2 regions of the Paenibacillus sp. 79R4 genome follow, and region 1 is predicted to be linked to the other one. Evidence: riboswitches for the same ligand, from Rfam matches in the RefSeq annotation. Region 1 holds a riboswitch; the other holds the start of a gene.
What was found. Region 1 has a riboswitch for FMN ahead of DMN77_RS23280 (DMT family transporter). Riboswitches for the same ligand answer to the same signal wherever they lie in the genome.

Region 1 (4,427 bases):
TCGTATTTACTTTATTCATTATTGTGACTGGAGCGGTCATTCTTTTCTCAATCGGGTTGGCTACAGCAACAATAGGTTTCTGGACGACGCGGATTGAAGAATTACAAACCTTCACTGAGGATGCAGCCAGAACAGCCGGGCAATATCCGCTAACCTTATATCCCAAATGGATGTCATCCATGCTGCTGATCGTTATCCCCGTCGGCTTTGTCAATTATGTTCCTGCACTATACATTATTCGGGGTGAGCTTGGAGCCTGGGTACTGGTCGTCGTGGCTGGGGTGGCAACGATTTGTCTTGGGGCAAGTATGCGGTTCTGGCGATTCGGAATTACGAAATATCAGAGCACAGGAAGCTAAGGGAGGCTACAGAAATGATCGAAGCCAAAAATTTATATAAAGAATTCAAGACTCCGATCGTCAGGGAGGGACGATTCTCCGGCATTCGGACCCTATTCGCACGGGAATATACTAGAAAAGAAGCGGTCCGTGGCATCAGCTTCCAGATCGAGCAGGGCGAATTCGTCGGATATATTGGACCGAACGGAGCCGGCAAATCGACGACGATCAAGATGCTTACGGGGATTCTGCATCCCAGCTCAGGTGAAGTAGTTGTTGGAGGTTATAATCCTCACCAGGAGCGTCGGAAGGCGGTGCGGAACCTTGGTGTTGTGTTTGGCCAGCGAAGTCAATTGTGGTGGGATCTTCCGGTCAAGGCTTCCTATGATATTTTGGCCAAAATGTACAATGTGACCGATAGCGATAAGCGAAGGCGCTTGGACCAATTGGCGGAGCTTCTGGATTTGTATGAGTTCTGGGCTACACCGGTTCGCAAGCTGTCGCTCGGACAAAGAATGCGGGCCGATCTGGCTGCATCTATGCTGCATGACCCCGATGTTCTGTTCCTGGATGAACCCACGATTGGACTCGATGTAAATGCGAAGCGGAATATACGAAAATTCCTCAAGCAGCTCAATCAGGACTTTGGAAAGACGATATTGCTTACTACGCATGATATGGATGATATTGAGCAGCTCTGTGGTCGCGTGATGGTGATCAATCACGGTGAACTCACTTTCGATGGCACCGCTCGCTCGCTTCGTGAAACCATCGGCCTGCCGACCGAGATCCGCGTCACATTCCGCGGTCAATTTCAGCTGCCGGATACCCTTAATCCCGCAATTCAAGTAACGGGCAGGGAGGATGATGTCGTAACGATCGAGGCCAATCGCCAGGAATGGAGCACGGTCGATATTTTGCGTGAGCTGGAGACCTGGGGGGACATCGACGATTTCGAGATGAAGGAACCGGATTTCGAGGAGATCATCCACAAGGTTTATTAAAGGCTGCTCAAACTGTTTGCTTTGGCTCATGCAGCAATAAGGAAGCTGCTCGAAATCGAATCTTGAATTCAGCGGAAGCTCGGAAGATGGGCTATGAAGCATGTTTTCTCTGGAAAAATTGTGAGGGGCTTAGGACTTGCAGAAGCGGATGCCTAAAATCTGTTCCCTATGGGAATTCGCGAGCGCCCACGACCTACTGCAGGCAACTGATTACGGAGTTATGTTTCTTTTGGAAGACTCAGGTGCTTAGGACATACTAAAGCAGATGCTACGAAGAATGACGCCGCTGGAAACCTCTAAGGTACTTACGTATCCACTACAGACAGATGTTTACGAAAACAGGTTTCCTTCGGGAACTTCTGAGTGCTCACGTTCCACTACAAGTAACTGCTTAGGAAGTCATGTTTCCTTTGGAAACTTCTGAGTGCTCACGACCATACTACAAGCATTTGCAACGAACTGCGGAAACGTGTAGCTCAATTCCTTTTGCCCCGAGCTTCAACCAACGGAAACGTTTTGTAAAACGCACATCGTAAGCAGAAGCTTAGGTACTGTGAGTCAGGCCTCTTTGCACACGTACTACTTAGGTAGATGGGACGTTTTGGGGTTGCATGAGCCTGCTATGCTGCATACAAATATTAAATAGCATGAAACAATGAAATTATTCTCATTGAAAATACATGAAACAAGTCATATACTAAATATAATGTGATATTCATTACAGTTATATCCGCGGCAAAGATTGTAATATGAATTCAGCGGATATTGTAAAATCAAATAATTAAAAATTTGAATATGGATCTTCGGGGTAAGGTGAAATTCCTGACCGGCGGTGAATGGTTCAATCAGCACTTAGCGATTGAATCACAGCCCGCGACTCGCTGTCCGTCCTTTGGGACGATAGCGACTGATCTGGTGCAAATCCAGAGCCGACGGTAAAGTCCGGATGGGAGAAGATCAATCTTAAGTTTGTGCGACAAGGTGGTAAGCCTGTCTTTGCGCATGCTTATTTGATCAGCCCCCGTAGATGTCGACTGTTGTCGATTCAACGGGGGCTTTCTGCTGGCAAGACTCCGTATTCAAGGAGAGGGAGAGACAGCAAGATGGAAAACGTAAGTACAGGCTATAAGGTGCAGGAGCCCACTTCGGTGCGTCCTGCGAAGGCAAAAAGCGGTTTTTGGCTAGTGGTATTGGGAGCGGCATTATGGGGTGTCGATCCATTATTTCGGATCATTTTGCTCCGTGCACTGACATCAGCGCAAATCGTTCTGCTGGAGCATGTGATTATCGCATTGATCGCTATTCCAGTATTATGGAAGAATCGCGGGGAATTAAAGGGCATGAGCATGAAGCATCTCGGTGCATTGCTTTTCATTTCCTGGGGCGGCTCAGCCATAGCAACTATCCTGTTCACGATGGGGCTTGCTAACGGCAACGCCAACGCAGTATTGCTGCTGCAGAAGCTGCAGCCGTTGTTCGCTATCATTTTAGCGAGCTTGTTGCTCAAAGAGAAGCTGCCGCGTCACTTCTCGATTCTGTTCCTGATTGCGCTGGCTGGAACCTATTTTCTAACCTTTGGATTTGCGATTCCATTCGGCCACTGGAATGAATTTGTGCAAGTTGGAAGTCTGTTATCTTTGGGGGCTGCGGCTCTATGGGGCGGTTCCACTGTGATGGGCAGGTTGATGGTCGGACAGATGAAATACGAGACAGTAACCTCGCTTCGATTTGTTCTCGCTCTTCCGCTGCTGCTTGCGGTAACCTGGAATGAAGGTGCGGCATGGAATCTTCCATCGGGCTCCTATGAGTTATCTTTGGTAGGACTTAACCTGCTTGGTCAGGCGTTGCTGCCAGGGCTGCTCAGCATCCTAGTCTACTACAAGGGCTTGACCACCACGAAGGCGTCTGTGGCTACACTGGCAGAGCTTAGCTTCCCAATGGTCGGCGTCTTGATCAACTGGATCGCTTTCCAGCAAATCGTGACCATCCCTCAAGCGCTAGGTTTCCTGCTGATCTGGTTCGTATTGTTTGCGATTTCCAGACAAAACAGTGCTTCAGCGGCTTAAGTTTTTCATAGGAGATAACCCGGGACAGATCGTCCCGGGTATTTATTTACTATCTCTAACGAAACTACAGAGCGTTATTACCTCATTAAAAGCCGCGAATAAAATCTAACGAAACTACAGATCGTTATTTAGGTGAAATTCACACTTTAAGCCCCTATTTTGCTCCAATAACGATACCTAGTTTCGTTAGATTTTTTTAGTGCCCAATTTGGCCCGAATAGCGATACCCAGTTTCGTTAGAACTCCCAGGTGCTCGATTTGTTGTAATGACGATACCTAGTTACGTTAGGAATCCAGCTGCCTGATTAGTTGTAATGAGGATACCCAGTTTCGTTAGAACTCCTAGGTGCTCGATTTGTTGTAATGACGATACCTAGTTACGTTAGGAATCCAGCTGCCTGATTAGTTGTAATGAGGATACCCAGTTACGTTAGAACATCCAGGTGCTCGATTTGTTGTAATGACGATACAACAGCTTCGTTAGTATCGCCAAGTACCGGGTTTGTTCTAAATAGCGATACCCAGTTTCGTTAGAATATTCAAGTCTACGTTTGTTTTGAATAATGATGTCCAGTATCGTTACGGTTTCTATACGCTCAATTGGCCCGAACTGCGATACCCAGTTTCATTAGTGGATGGGCATATAGGTTCAGAGAGTGGATGCGAGCATGTGCCCATTACGAATTTATCGCAAGAAAAGAGCCCCACATGCTCTTTATTTCCCCATTACTGGGGGGATGAGAGTCGTGTGGGGCTTTTGTGATAGCTTGGTTAGCTTATTATTACGCAGTCGGTTGCTCATCCAGCCACAGAATGGATGTCACTCCGCGCGGATAGTAGCGACTGCCGCAGATTACTCCGGCGAGCATTTGATCGCTCCAGCTCCAGTAAGCATTCGCCGTGGATGTCAGCCAGCCAACGTGGGCGGCGTCCGCGGCTTTGCCTTGCTCGTTCCACTCCAGGCCGAGAATTTGCCGAGCGATGAATTGGCACAGATAGATCTTACTGAGCCAGGAGTT
Region 2 (4,427 bases), on a different contig from region 1:
GAGCCAGATCCACAGCGGCCTCCGTATGCCCGGCGCGGCGCAATACACCGCCCTTCTTGGCAATCAGTGGGAACATATGTCCCGGGCGGCGGAAATCGCTTGGCTTGGCCGCCGGGTCCATGAGCTTCTGAACGGTCAATGAACGCTCATGAGCGGATATGCCAGTTGAAGTAGCCTGGTGATCAATCGATACCGTAAAGGCTGTCCCGTGATTATCCGTATTTTGCGCCACCATCGGCTGCAGCTCCAGCTCCTCTGCTCGCTCTTGCGTAATCGGCAGGCAGACGAGTCCGCGACCCTCCGTAATCATAAAATTGATCACTTCCGGAGTGGCTTTCTCAGCTAGCGCTACAAAGTCTCCCTCATTCTCCCGATCCTCATCATCAACCACGATAATGACTTTGCCGCGCATTAAGTCATAAATCGCATCTTCAATTCGATCCAATTGAATATCTTTCATATGAATCCCCTCCTGCTATTGCTGCAAATTTCAAATGAATCTAAGGAACCGTAACTTCAAACTTTGCGTTCATTCATTTCCCTATAAGACCTGATGATGTCAGGCGAATCCATTCTCAACTAGAAATGATAAATTTACATTTGAAGGATTGCCGCTTTGCGATTGGCCTGATGGGTCATGGTTAAATTTCAGCAGATGCTCCACATACTTGCCTAGCACATCCGTCTCCAGATTGACCGTGTCCCCCGCACGTTTTAACGCTAGCACTGTCTCGCTCCAGGTATGTGGAATGATGGATACCCTGAACCTTCCTCCTTCAACGCTGACGACCGTCAGGCTGATGCCATCAATCGTAATCGAGCCTTGCGGGATAATGTATTTAAAAAGAGCTGGCTCCGAGGGTTCAATTTCAACGAAGACCGCATTTTGATCTTGACGCATGCTTGCAATCGTGCCGGTTCCGTCCACATGGCCTTGTACGATATGTCCGCCGAATCGTCCGCCAGCAGCCATAGCTCGTTCCAGATTCACCTTGCTGCCAGGCTTCAAACGGCTCAGATTCGTATGTCGATAAGTTTGTGGCATGACATCTACCGTAAAGCCGGAAGCTTCCAGGGAAGTGGCGGTCAGGCATACACCATTTACTGAGATGCTATCCCCCAGCTTCACATCGTCCATAATGCGGCTGGCCAGAATACCGAGAACCATCGCTTCCCCTTTATGGCTGATCGATTTCATCGTACCGATCTCTTCAACAATTCCAGTGAACATGATCTTGCCTCCTTGTTGCCCTGTATCAGGTTATACGGAATACATCGGCTGTCCTTTGACACAAATATTATCACCAATGAGCTCCACTTCCATATCCTTTAACACTATGCTATCTTGCATTCGTTCATAGCCGTCAAAGATAAAGCTCCCTGGAGACTCAAGGCCGCCAATGAGTTTGGGAGCCATAAATATCATCAATTCATCAACCAAATGATGCTGCAGCATCGACCCGTTGATCCTTCCTCCACCCTCGACCAGAATCGAGGCCATCTCACGTTCGCCAAGCAGGCGCATGGCAAGTTCCAGATCAACCTCTGGCCCGTCTCCACATATGATGATTTCAATGCCTTGCTCGCGCAGTGCATCTATTCTGTCTTGAGCCGCATGGCTTGTTGTCAATAGAATGGTCGGTGCCTTGCCATCCGTTAGGACTTGGCTATTCCCGGGAACCCTTAAGGCTGAATCCACGATAATTCGAACAGGAGATAACCCCGGAACCGACAACCTTGTTGTAAGCAGTGGATCATCGGCGATGACCGTTCCGACCCCCACCAGAATCGACTGATGCTGATGACGCAAGGTGTGCACGATTTCGCGGGCAGCCTCATTGGAGATCCATTTGCTGTCTCCGCTCTTCGAGGCGATCTTGCCGTCCAGAGTACTCGCTGTCTTAAGAGTGATATAGGGCAACTTCGTGGTAATATACTTGTTGAATTTTCTATTGAGCTTAATCGCCCGCTCACGCAGCACTCCGACTTCCACCTCAATGCCACTCTCGCGCAACATCTCGATCCCTCTGCCTGCTACACTTGGATTTGGATCTTCACAAGCTACAACGACACGCTTTACCTTCTCCCGAATGAGTCGCTGCGAGCATGGAGGCGTCATTCCGTAATGACTGCAAGGTTCCAAGGAGACATAGACCGTACTATCCTCGGCCTCAGCACCCGCCATGTTTAGAGCGTGAACCTCCGCATGGGCGGTTCCTCTTTTCAAATGTGTACCCATACCTATGACAGCCCCGTTCTTGACGACAACCGCGCCGACCACAGGATTAATTCCAGTCTGGCCCAAAGCACGCTCAGCCATATCCAGAGCAAGACCCATATAAAACTCATCGTTCAGCAGCTGCACTTTTCCCACCTCCCTCACTATCTAATCTGTTGTAGAACCCAAAAATAAAACCCCGACGGATTCTAATCCATCAGGGTTATTATGAGAGTGAGTACGCAAAAAAATCACATCGCTGAACAGACAAAGCCATCATGGCTATGCTGTAACAGAAGCTATGTACATTATGCACATTAACTTTGTGAAAATAAGAACTTAACGGCTGCAAATATGCGACATATTTAAGTATGTCCCAGCGCATAATGTTAGCCAAAAGCTCTGCTGCGTCTTCCTTCTCCCATCCAGACTATACTGTCGGTCCCGGAATCTCACCGGCTCAGCCATATATCTCATGATTAGAAATCAAGTGATATACAGGTCACGGACTCGTGCATGCATCTCATCAGGCTTAAGAAGCCCCATCAAATAACGCATGCCATCACCGTCGGTTGGGAATTGCACCCGACCCCGAAGGAAAAATTATTCGATTGTGCAAAACTTTGTTGCATAACGAATGTTATCACTATCCCCCTAAAAAATCAAGGATCGAACAAACTCTCCGCAGATAAGGCAAGCATTCTGTGAATAAAATCTCTTGCTGAGCAGATGATAATCACTGACGTCCAGCGTCGATTTTACAATCAAGACTTAAAGGAGGCAATTCCATGGCTAAGCCCGACGATCGTTCGGACAACGCGCAAAAATTAAGCAAACATATAAGTAATACCATCCAAAATTTTCGTGAAGGTCAGGACTACCTGAGCGAGCATGCCGATGAAATCTCCGGTACGGAAAAGCAGCAAATCGAGGACAAGAACAAGAAACGTCTAAGAAGCATTGAAGGATTCCGCGAAGAAATCAAGGATGAAAAGTCCGATCAGCAATAGTTCTAGAAAATAGCACTACAAGAAAGAGCCTGCGAGTTCGCAGGCTCTTATTGCATACATTTGTACTATTCGTCCCAAACTGTTACTTCTTGCATCTTGTCGCCAGGACGTACTTGATCCACAAGATCCATACCGGAGGTTACTTTGCCAAATACGGTATGTACCCCGTTAAGATGTGGTTGTTGTTCGTATACGATAAAGAATTGGCTGCCGCCAGTATCTTTACCCGCATGGGCCATGGACAAAACACCGCGTTCATGCTTTGTTACGTTCGTTGCTGTCTCGCATTTGATGGTGTAGCCAGGGCCACCTGTACCATTTCCGGTCGGGCATCCCCCTTGGGCTACAAAGCCCGGAATTACGCGATGGAACGTAAGTCCGTTGTAGAAACCGGAATTAGCCAGCTTCTCAAAGTTTGCTACCGTACCTGGTGCTTCTTCAGGCAGAAATTGAATTTCAACCACTCCGCCATTTTCCAATACGATCTTCCCTTTTTTCATATCGGTCACTTCCTCTTATTTAATCGTTAGTCAAAAACCTATTCCAGTGTACTATGAAATCTCCGGTAGAGCAAAGAGGAAGCCAATTATACAAAATGAAAAACCGTGAAGAATGCGCCATTCATGCGTTCTCCTCACGGTTCTAATCATTATTGACACAAAAGCCCGCTCTTAATCCTCAGACTCTCATTTGTAGGAGGGCTGCTTTGAAATCCGCTCAGGAATCGTATCATAAGCAACGATGTCATCGAGCGTCTCGCGCCTTACTACGATATCGCTGTGTCCATCCTTAACAAATACAACAGCTGGACGCGGAATCCGGTTGTAGTTGCTTGCCATCGCATAATTGTAAGCTCCCGTACAAGCCACTGCTAATAGATCTCCGGTGTTTACCGTTGGCAGCTCAATATCCCAGATCAGCATATCGCCTGTTTCACAGCATTTACCGGCAATCGATACCGTCTCTTCATTGGAATCGAAAGCACGGTTCGCCAGCAATGCCTCATATTTGGACTCATAAAGAGCCGGACGCGGATTGTCGGTCATGCCCCCATCGACAGCTACATATTTGCGTACGCCGGGAATGTCTTTATTCGTTCCAACCGTATAGAGCGTAGTACCGGCATCGCCTACAATACTGCGACCAGGCTCCACCCAAATTTCCGGAAGCTCAGGATAGCTAAGGCTAAAGTGCTGCTT

Region 2: another riboswitch for FMN. It lies ahead of ribD (bifunctional diaminohydroxyphosphoribosylaminopyrimidine deaminase/5-amino-6-(5-phosphoribosylamino)uracil reductase RibD); the one in region 1 lies ahead of DMN77_RS23280 (DMT family transporter).

What each region holds. Positions count from the first base shown of each region.
Region 1 covers NZ_QJOT01000029.1:18,171-22,597, reverse strand. The annotation lists gene DMN77_RS23290 (ABC transporter permease) at 1-359, shown strand, start outside; gene DMN77_RS23285 (ABC transporter ATP-binding protein) at 374-1,342, shown strand; FMN riboswitch at 2,138-2,304, shown strand; gene DMN77_RS23280 (DMT family transporter) at 2,446-3,408, shown strand; gene DMN77_RS23275 (glycoside hydrolase family 52 protein) at 4,191-4,427, opposite strand, start outside.
Region 2 covers NZ_QJOT01000004.1:220,455-224,881, forward strand. The annotation lists gene DMN77_RS06965 (bifunctional 3,4-dihydroxy-2-butanone-4-phosphate synthase/GTP cyclohydrolase II) at 1-460, opposite strand, end outside; gene ribE (riboflavin synthase) at 560-1,231, opposite strand; gene ribD (bifunctional diaminohydroxyphosphoribosylaminopyrimidine deaminase/5-amino-6-(5-phosphoribosylamino)uracil reductase RibD) at 1,262-2,365, opposite strand; FMN riboswitch at 2,628-2,821, opposite strand; gene tlp (small acid-soluble spore protein Tlp) at 3,007-3,228, shown strand; gene DMN77_RS06985 (peptidylprolyl isomerase) at 3,294-3,728, opposite strand; gene lysA (diaminopimelate decarboxylase) at 3,915-4,427, opposite strand, start outside.